Regions from separate parts of the Proteus penneri genome, predicted to be linked through region 3. Evidence: riboswitches for the same ligand, from Rfam matches in the RefSeq annotation. Region 3 holds a riboswitch; each other region holds the start of a gene.

Region 1 (3,598 bases), 830 kb from region 3:
TTAATTTAGATGGAGAACCCCTTTTAGGAAATAAATTTGAATTTATTGTGTTACCTGAAGCGATCCACTGCCGGTTACCGCCTCAATGTGACTTGTTATCTTAATGTAGATAAATGACAATCACTCTCATCTCATCATGAACTGGAGTATGTAATGACTGATATAGTAAGTTTGTTAGGTGCTGATGCGAAATCATTATTGGAACATCGTTGCCAAACCATCCCGAGCGAAAATCTCTACCTGCCAGGTTCTGACTTTGTTGATCGCGTTATGATTGATAACAATCGCCCTAATAGCGTGTTACGTTCAATGCAAACCCTGTTTAATCACGGGCGTTTAGCGGGAACGGGTTATCTGTCCATTCTACCTGTTGACCAAGGGGTTGAACATTCTGCTGCAGCCTCTTTTGCCGCAAACCCACTCTATTTTGATCCGAAAAATATTGTTGAGTTAGCTATTGAAGCGGGTTGTAACTGTGTTGCCTCTACTTATGGTGTTCTTGCTTCTGTTTCTCGTCGCTATGCACACAAAATCCCTTTTCTTGTGAAATTAAACCACAATGAAACCCTAAGCTACCCAGCGCAATATGACCAAACACTGTACGCCAGTGTAGAACAAGCCTTTGAAATGGGTGCTGTTGCAGTGGGTGCAACCATCTACTTTGGTTCACAAGAAAGCCGTCGCCAAATAGAAGAAATTTCAATGGCCTTTGAGCGTGCACATGAATTGGGGATGGTCACTGTATTATGGGCTTATTTACGCAACCCAGCCTTTAAAAAAGATGGCGTAGATTACCATGCAAGTGCAGATTTAACCGGTCAAGCAAACCATTTAGCCGCAACAATTGGTGCTGATATTGTTAAACAAAAAATGGCTGAAAATAACGGTGGCTTTAAAGCAATTGGTTTTGGTCATACTGATGAGCGTGTTTACACCAAACTCACTACTGAAAACCCAATTGATTTAGTTCGTTACCAATTAGCAAACTGCTATATGGGACGTGCGGGATTAATTAACTCTGGTGGTGCTTCAGGTAATAATGATCTTGAAGATGCTGTTCGTACCGCCGTTATTAATAAACGAGCGGGTGGTATGGGCTTGATCTTAGGGCGTAAAGCGTTCAAAAAATCAATGAAAGATGGCGTGGCTCTAATTAATGCCGTACAAGATGTTTATCTAAATAAATCTGTCACTATTGCTTAATTATCTGATTTTACGATCAGTTAAAGCCCCTTTTATAGGGGCTTTTTAGTATTACCACCAGCGATGAAAATGGTGTACAGGACCGAAACCTTGTCCAACCTCTAAACTATCTGCATGTTCTAACGCTTGTTGTAGATAGGCTTTTGCTTGCTCAACACAAATCTGCCAATTAACAACTTGGGGACGAATAGCGGCTAAAGCGGCTGAAAGTGTGCATCCTGTACCATGAGTATTTTTCGTATTCACACGTTTTGAGGTAAATCGCCACTCGCCATCTTGAGTAAATAACCAATCGGGACTTTCATCTTCAGTTAAATGTCCTCCTTTCATTAACACGGCTTTGCATCCTTGCTTTAGTAATGCATAACCTTGTTGCTTCATTGTTATTTCATCTTGAGCAACTTCACAACCTAGCAAGGCAGCTGCTTCAGGTAAATTAGGTGTGATCAAATCAACCAACGGTAAAAGCTGACTGACCATTTTATTAACCGCATCAGGCTGTAATAGAGGATCACCACTTTTTGCAATCATAACCGTGTCAAGAACAACAAAAGGAATAGCATATTGCTGAATTTTGTCGCAAACCACATCAATAATTGAAGCATTAGAGAGCATACCTATTTTGGCGCTATCAATTCGAACATCAGACAAGACAGCATCTAATTGAGCTGCAACAAAATCAGGGGATAAATCATAGACACTACGGACACCACAGGTATTTTGAGCAACAAGTGCTGTCATTACTGTTGTACCATAAACACCCAGTGCGGAAAATGTTTTCAGATCAGCCTGAATACCTGCACCACCACTAGGATCGGTGCCTGCGATAGACAATGCATTGAATCTCACTGATTAACTCCTCCTTTCACCAGTTACAGAAAAGTCGGGCTCTGTTAATCAGCAGAGTTACCTTGACTTCCCTACGCTGGCATTATCCAGATCAGGTTATACGGGTTCATCTCAGCCATAAGGCGCCCCGAGCCAAAGCCTGTAAATTCAGGCGATAAGAAGTATCGCATGCTCAAGATAAAGATGCTAGCTTGATAACAGACCTCTATTGACTAACTTTCTATTTTTGAGATTTGTTATTCAGTAAGATAAATCAGTGAAGGTTGTATATAATAAATACTAAGCCGATGGCTTATATTGCGCGAAACATCAATTTAAGGAATATATTTTAGCTATCTTTAAATAAGAAGAATAAAATAAATTATTTTGCTCGTTTTAACGACAATAGATATATTATCTGCTAAATGAGGTATTTATAATGCATTTCTGGACAATCACACAATGCGGAGGGGCTAAATGAAAAATGAACCATCGCAACAGAATAATGGACAATCAATGCCTTATCTTATTCCTGATGCAGACTTTAATGTAAAATTGAAAATTCACTCTAGAAATATTGATCATACAAAAGAATTCCTTGAAAAAGGTGTTGAAGACTTTGTATTACCAGAATATAGCATCCCCAATGGGTATCGTTTTGTTAAGTCTTTAAAACGAAATCAATATCGTTTAATTTCAACTACCAATGCACCTGAAACAGTTTATCTTGTAGAGCTTATTTTTCGCAAAGATATTATATTTAGCAAAACAACATGTACTCAAGTTAAAGTGTGGCGAACTGTTTCTGAAGAACATGATATTGCGACAAGATATCTCCCTAGATACTTCTTCAGCTATTTACTTAAAACATACAGTATTGTTGTTTCTGATGAAGAACAAACAGGTGCAGGTAAGCGTTTTTGGGAAACAATGATTGATTGGGCTTTTACTGTTCACCTTAATGTTTATATTTCAGATGGAACAGAAGAAAACCGCCCTCTAACCGTTGTGAAAGATACGGATGATCTTTATGAAAACTGGGATGCTTTCTGCTGGGGGAAAGATCGAGATACTCATACTCATCGGCTCCTTGTAATTAGCAAAGAAAAATTATCTCAATAATAAGTAATCTATTTCCTGAAAACGTGTGAATAAACATTATTCACACGTTTTTAATTTAGGATAATCTGCACAAAAAACCGACACTTCACTAAATAAAACCCACGTAACTTAAACAATTTATAAACCAACACAGAACTTTTCTTTTTTTTATTTAACTCTTCTTATTTGTTACTTTATTATTCAGCTGGAAATTAATCTCTTTTTCTAAGCTAATGTTGTTAATATTAATTTTATTTCAATATGTTAATTGAGTCATAAGAATAAATATTTAGTGTTTTTTTCTGTTGAAAGTAACCAAACCTAAATTAAATCTTACAAGGCTTATTTATCAGCTATTTATTTAAAATCTAATAAAATTTAATTTTCATTAGAAACAATATTTTATCATAAAAAAATAACATTATTTAATATCAGACAAAATTACGTTCATAAGTACAATAAGCCT
Region 2 (3,598 bases), 480 kb from region 3:
AAAATTTTATCTTCATGACGAATACCCACAATAATACAAGGGGCAATTTGTGGATAATAACGTTCATGACAGTTATCGCATAAACACGCCCATTCACTCTCGCTATGGCGCATTTTAGAACCACAATAACCACAAAAACGGTGAGAACGATAAAACTCAGCCAGTTGGACACCACGGCCGACTAATTTAAATAAGTTTTCATCTTGTGAGGCGATAAGCCTTGGTGAACACATATCGTTATCCATTTTTCCATGAATAAGCCAAACTGTTTCACCTTGCCATTCACCCACAATTTTAGCGTGCTGACCAATGAGATCCCAATCTTTAGCTAAACCAAACGGAAGTTCACCTTTAGGCAACCACACTCGCCCACCAAGACTGACTGTCCACCAGCCCTTTTCTGAGCCTGTTAATGTATATAAATGCATAACGACCATTCTATCCAAAATAATGATATAGAATAGAGGATACTCTCTTTAGTTAGACCCTCTCAATGTATTATGATTATTCTCTATAATTTATTAACATTCAAAAAGGAATTTTATAAATTATATTTATAATAAAGGAATACTAGCATGATAGATAAAACCCAAAATAAAATTGCGATTTTTGATTTAGATGAAACGCTTTTAGCGGGTGATTCTAGTCGTTTATGGACACGCTATTTATGGGATAAAAAAATAGTCACTGATCCTCATTTCCTAAAACTAGATGAGCAGATGATTGCAGACTATTACGCTGAAAAATTGGATATAAATCAATATCTTTATCAACATTTATCTTATTTTAAACATCATGATATAAACAAAATAAATCATTGGGTTAATGACTTTACTGAAACAAAAGTTCAGCCACTATTTTACCCAGAAGGAATATCAATAATTACACAATATCGACAGCAAAATATTCCTGTTATAATTATTTCAGCAACAATGTCTTTTCTCGTTCACGCTATTGCAAAACAACTCAATGCAGATATTTCAATGGGCATTGATATGCAAATTAAAGATAATTATTACACTGGATATATTGAAGGTACACCTACATTTCGAGAAGGAAAGGTGCAGCGTCTAAATCAATGGAAAGAAGCCAATAACATTAACAATACTTATATTTATTTCTATACTGACTCTGCTAATGACCTCCCATTGTGTTATCAAGCTGATAACGTCACAGTTATCAATCCAGATGAACAGTTAGCTCAAATTTCACACATGAAAAACTGGAAACAGCAACATTGGAATTTAAATAAATAACCCATGTCAGACTTGTAGTTTTCAAAATCTTTCATATACTGGAGTTCTTCTTGTCGGAGTGCCTAGTGTTTATAAGGCTATTATAAACACAGGCTGAGACCGTTAATTCGGGATCCGCGGAACCTGATCGGGTTAATACCCGCGAAGGGAACAAGAGTGATTCGACCTTTTGATAGCTTTATTGCGTATATTTTTACACTCCCATATACACCTATCTGTCGATACTCCCTGCGACCTCCAGACAAGCATTTTTCTCAATATTCACCCGACAGGCGATTAGCCTGCATGATATTTATTAGGAAATGCTATGTCCCAAAATCAAACTATATCCGTTAAAGATATTTCACCAACAAACAACAAACAACGCCCACGAAAAGAACAGCGTGATGCTGCTCAAGAGTTTATTAGCACCATTCAAGGCGTAAGTTTCCCAAATTCAAAACGTATTTACCTTGAAGGCTCTCGTAGCGATATTCAAGTACCAATGCGTGAGATCCAGCTTGATAAAACATTGGTAGGCGGATCAAAAGAAAACCCTGTTTTTGAAGATAATGAACCAGTTCCCGTATATGACACTTCTGGCCCTTATGGCGATCCAGCTTCTCAACTCGACGTTAATCTTGGCTTAAAAAAAATACGCCAACCATGGATTGATGAGCGTAACGATACTGAAGCACTTTCACTCTTAAGCTCTGATTTCACGCAACAACGTCTTTCTGATGCAGGATTAGAGCATCTGCGTTTCCCGTTAAAACCAAGCCCTAAAAAAGCGCTAAAGGGGAAAAGCGTGACGCAATTGCATTATGCTCGAAAAGGTATTATCACACCTGAAATGGAGTTTATTGCGATTCGTGAAAATATGGGGCGCGAGAGAATTCGTAGCGAAGTTTTACGCCAACAGCATGCAGGCTTTAGCTTTGGGGCTCATCTCCCTGACAATATTACGCCTGAATTTGTGCGCCAAGAAGTTGCCGCTGGTCGAGCCATTATTCCCGCCAATATTAATCACCCAGAATCAGAACCGATGATTATTGGGCGTAATTTCTTAGTGAAAGTGAATGCCAATATCGGAAATTCTTCTGTAACGTCTTCGATTGAAGAGGAAGTTGAAAAGCTAATTTGGTCTACACGCTGGGGTGCAGATACCGTAATGGATCTGTCAACAGGCCGTTACATTCATGAAACGCGTGAGTGGATCATTCGCAATAGCCCTGTTCCTATCGGCACAGTTCCCATTTATCAAGCACTCGAAAAAGTTAACGGTATTGCTGAAGATCTCACTTGGGAAATGTTCCGCGATACGTTACTTGAGCAAGCAGAGCAAGGGGTTGATTACTTTACTATTCATGCAGGTGTATTGTTACGTTATGTGCCAATGACGGCAAAACGCCTAACCGGTATTGTGTCTCGTGGCGGTTCAATAATGGCGAAATGGTGTTTATCACATCACAAAGAAAATTTCCTCTACGAACATTTCCGTGAAATCTGTGAAATTTGTACCGCTTATGATGTTTCCCTTTCACTGGGCGATGGGTTAAGACCCGGTTCAATTCAAGATGCAAACGATGAAGCACAATTTGCTGAGTTACATACATTAGGTGAACTAACAAAAATTGCATGGGAATATGACGTGCAAGTCATGATAGAAGGCCCTGGCCACGTTCCAATGCAGATGATCCGCCGCAATATGACAGAAGAATTAGAGCATTGTCATGAAGCACCCTTTTATACATTAGGCCCTCTTACTACGGATATTGCACCAGGTTACGATCACTTCACATCAGGTATTGGTGCAGCAATGATTGGCTGGTTTGGTTGTGCAATGCTCTGTTATGTTACGCCAAAAGAACACCTTGGCTTACCAAATAAAGAAGATGTAAAACAAGGCCTTATTACTTACAAAATCGCTGCTCATGCTGCCGATTTAGCTAAAGGACATCCTGGCGCTCAAATTCGTGATAATGCAATGTCAAAAGCGCGATTTGAGTTTAGATGGGAAGATCAATTTAATTTAGCGCTTGATCCTGAAACCGCACGTCAATATCACGACGAAACCTTGCCTCAAGCATCAGGTAAAGTGGCTCACTTCTGCTCAATGTGTGGTCCTAAATTCTGTTCAATGAAGATAACGCAAGAAGTACGTGATTATGCAGCTGGTATGGAACAAATGTCTCAAGCCTTTAAAGAGCACGGCAGTGAATTATACCACGGTGCAGAAATCGCCAGTGTTGAGGTGACTGAAAATGAACAAATCCTCTAACACACCGTTTGCATCAACAGAAAAAAAGCTTGGGCTTTACCCCGTTGTTGATTCTATTGAATGGATAGAACGCCTGTTAAAA
Region 3 (3,598 bases):
GCGACGACATTCTGCAGTGGCATCTTCTAAAGCCACAGTGAGTCGATTTAATTCCGCCTTAATATCAAGTGCGCTGGCTTTAAATACATTTTCCAGAACTGGCTGGGAAATTTCTTGCCAACCATAAGCCATAACAACGCCAGTCGAAACTGAAAGTGCTTTAATCCGACTTTGGCGATATTGCCCAAAAAGCCCTTTAGTTTGTACTTGCGATAATGTAGCCCCGAGCTGTGTCGCCAGCGTCACCATAAAAGACTCTTCGCTTTCATTGAATAAGCGACGCTCTTTTTGCTGAACAACTAATACACCAAGGAGTTGGCGACGGTAGACAATAGGAACGCCAAGAAAAGCACGGAGATCGTCTTCTTTAACTTGAGGAAGGTACTTAAAACTAGGATGTTCGCGAATATCAGCGAGGTTGATAAGCTCTGAAAGACGCCCCACTTCACCAACCACGCCTTCATTAAATGAAAGACTAACCGCTCTCCCTCTAGGTTTTTTTAACCCTTTGGTCGCCATAAGATAAAAACAACTACGTTGTTTATCGGCAAGATAAATAGAACACACATCCGTGTGCATTGCCTGACACGTTTCCTTGACTAAGAGTTCAAGCGCTTCTGGAAGCCCAGCTGCCATAGCCACTTTTTCTACAATTTCTCGCAAACGTGTCAGCATAGTGTTATCTAATACCTTTTACGCCGATATCCATACGATGGACGCGGTAAAGACACTTGTTCTTGCAATGGCATGACTACTGGTGCGAACTCTTTCATTACACGTCGATAAACATCGCGTTTAAAAGAGACGACTTGTCGAACGGGGTACCAATAACTCACCCAACGCCAGCCATCAAATTCTGGCGTTTTGCTTTGTTGAACATTAATGTCTTTATCATTACTTGTTAACTGCAAAAGGAACCAACGCTGTTTTTGTCCAATACAAACAGGTTTTGTGTCCCAACGCACCAAACGCTTAGGTAACTTGTAACGTAACCAGTTACGTGTGGAGGCAAGAATTTTGACATCCTTGCGACTTAACCCAACTTCTTCGAACAACTCTCGGTACATTGCCTGCTCTGGCGATTCTCCAGGATTAATTCCCCCTTGAGGAAACTGCCATGAATGTTGCCCATAGCGACGAGCCCAAAGCACTTGCCCTTGCCGATTACAAATTACAATCCCTACATTCGGGCGGTAGCCATCATCATCAATCACTAGACTACCTCAATAACCAAATTTGAAAGATAACTCATTGTTTCATACTACCCACAAACGGTAAACCTCTATCAACAGACTTTGCATGGCGCGTGTATTTATCTACAATGGGAAAGTCTCAACGGGGTGCCTTTTTAGGCTGAGAAAAACTCGTGGAACCTGATCCAGCTAATACTGGCGTAGGGATTTGAGTCAGGATGTTGCAATATTCATTGGTTTGCTATCCTTACTCCTCAGATCCTACCTGACTTTTACTGAGGAACTAAACGTGTTAAATAAATCACTTCGCTTTACTTTCTTTCTGGGCGCACTGGGCATTATGGGCACTTTTTCAACTCAAGCCTTAGCACAAAAGCCCACACTCACTGTTTACACTTATGATTCATTTACCGCAGATTGGGGCCCTGGGCCTGCAATAAAAAAAGCGTTTGAACAACAATGTGATTGTGAGCTAAAACTGGTTGCTCTGTCTGATGGTGTATCACTCCTTAATCGCTTACGCATGGAAGGTGATAAAAGCAAAGCTGATATTATTTTAGGGTTAGATAACAATCTGATCCATGCAGCAAAAGAAACTGGACTTTTCGCACCAAGCAATATCGATACATCCAAACTCGCCTTACCTGAAAAATGGACTGACGATACCTTTGTGCCTTATGACTACGGTTACTTTGCTTTTATTTATGATAAAAACCGTGTCCAGAATCCACCCAAAAGCATGGCTGAACTGTTAAATAGCAAAGAAAAGTGGAAGATTTTGTATCAAGATCCTCGCACCAGCACACCGGGTTTAGGTTTAATGCTATGGATGCAGTCACTTTATCCTGAAAACACGGCTACTGAATGGAAAAAATTGTCAGAGAAAACGCTGACAGTCACTAAAGGTTGGAGTGAGTCTTACGGCTTATTCTTAAAAGGTGAAGGTGATTTTGTGCTTAGCTACACATCATCCCCCGGTTATCATATTTTAGCGGATAAAAAAGATAACTATGCTGCTGCGATTTTTGATGAAGGGCATTACTTGCAAGTCGAAGTTGCTGCAAAACTCAAATCAAGTAAACAACCTGAATTAGCGCAGCAATTTATGCAATTTATGCTCACCCCGACGTTCCAAGAAACGATACCTACAACCAATTGGATGTATCCTGTTATAGATATGCCATTACCGGATGTCTATTCCGTGATGCCTAAACCCGAAAAATCATTGCAATTCGATGCAGATATTGTCGCCAAAGAGCGCCAAACGTGGACGCGTAATTGGCAATCTGCGGTGAGTCGCTAATGGGAAGATGGCTTATCCCGGGGCTATGTGCCTCGGGTTTACTGCTTATTGTGGCATTATTGTCATTTGGTGCATTATGGATTAATGCGCCAAGTGGCGAATTATCCTCTATTTTTGCTGATGACTATTTATGGCATGTCGTGCGCTTTACTTTCTGGCAAGCCTTTTTATCTGCCTTATTTTCAATATTACCTGCCATTTGGCTCGCTAAAGCACTTTATCGACGCCAATTTAAAGGTAGAACACTTTTCTTACGTTTATGTGCCATGAGCCTTGTGTTACCCGTTTTAGTGGCACTTTTTGGTATTTTAACGGTTTATGGACGAGTCGGTTGGATTGCTCAAATCTGTGAATGGTTGGGGATTAATTACCAATTTACCCCTTATGGCTTACAAGGCATTTTATTAGCACACATTTTTTTCAATATGCCATTAGCAACCCGAATGCTGTTACAAGCTCTCGAAAGTATCTCGCCAGAACAACGCCAGTTAGCCTCACAATTAGGCATGAATGGTTGGCAGCGTTTTCGCTTTCTGGAATTTCCTTATTTATGGCGACAAATACTTCCCACAGCGTCACTGATTTTTATGCTCTGTTTTGCCAGCTTTGCTACTGTACTGGCGTTAGGTGGAGGCCCTGCGGCAACAACCGTTGAGCTAGCAATTTATCAAGCATTAAGTTATGACTACGATTTACATCGTGCTGCACTTTTAGCACTAATCCAGCTCTTTTGCTGTTTAGGCTTAGTACTTATCAGCCAAAAACTCAAAGGTACACTCTTTATTGGAGATAGCCAAAAACAGCATTGGCGCGATCCCGATGATCCTATCTTTAGTAAAATAGCAGATGGTCTCATTATCACACTTGCACTCCTCTTTTTAGTGCCCCCCATTTTGGCCGTACTCACTGATGGTCTTAATAGCCAATTTCTACGTGTCATACAACAACCTGTACTTTGGCAAGCTTTTACAACCTCACTGATTATTGCTGTTGGTGCGGGTATTGTTTGCGTTGTATTAACGATGATGTTGCTATGGAGTAGCCGAGAACTTCGCCTACGCCACTTTAAAAAAGCGGGGCAGGCTATGGAAATGAGTGGTTT

The links. A riboswitch is a leader RNA that binds a small molecule or an ion and turns the genes downstream of it on or off. The one in region 3 is predicted to bind thiamine pyrophosphate.
Region 1: linked by a shared signal. The riboswitch ahead of thiD (bifunctional hydroxymethylpyrimidine kinase/phosphomethylpyrimidine kinase) and the one ahead of thiB (thiamine ABC transporter substrate binding subunit) in region 3 are both predicted to bind thiamine pyrophosphate.
Region 2: linked by a shared signal. The riboswitch ahead of thiC (phosphomethylpyrimidine synthase ThiC) and the one ahead of thiB (thiamine ABC transporter substrate binding subunit) in region 3 are both predicted to bind thiamine pyrophosphate.

Annotation. Positions count from the first base shown of each region.
Region 1 is NZ_CP059690.1:1,841,126-1,844,723, forward strand. Features, by position in the region: gene yegS (lipid kinase YegS) at 1-104, shown strand, start outside; gene fbaB (class I fructose-bisphosphate aldolase) at 154-1,203, shown strand; gene thiD (bifunctional hydroxymethylpyrimidine kinase/phosphomethylpyrimidine kinase) at 1,255-2,052, opposite strand; TPP riboswitch at 2,104-2,192, opposite strand; gene H1225_RS08415 (hypothetical protein) at 2,509-3,153, shown strand.
Region 2 is NZ_CP059690.1:3,148,130-3,151,727, forward strand. Features, by position in the region: gene nudC (NAD(+) diphosphatase) at 1-428, opposite strand, end outside; gene H1225_RS14160 (HAD family hydrolase) at 576-1,256, shown strand; TPP riboswitch at 1,301-1,423, shown strand; gene thiC (phosphomethylpyrimidine synthase ThiC) at 1,564-3,516, shown strand; gene thiE (thiamine phosphate synthase) at 3,500-3,598, shown strand, end outside.
Region 3 is NZ_CP059690.1:2,671,502-2,675,099, forward strand. Features, by position in the region: gene ptsP (phosphoenolpyruvate--protein phosphotransferase) at 1-675, opposite strand, end outside; gene rppH (RNA pyrophosphohydrolase) at 684-1,214, opposite strand; TPP riboswitch at 1,327-1,418, shown strand; gene thiB (thiamine ABC transporter substrate binding subunit) at 1,483-2,496, shown strand; gene thiP (thiamine/thiamine pyrophosphate ABC transporter permease ThiP) at 2,496-3,598, shown strand, end outside.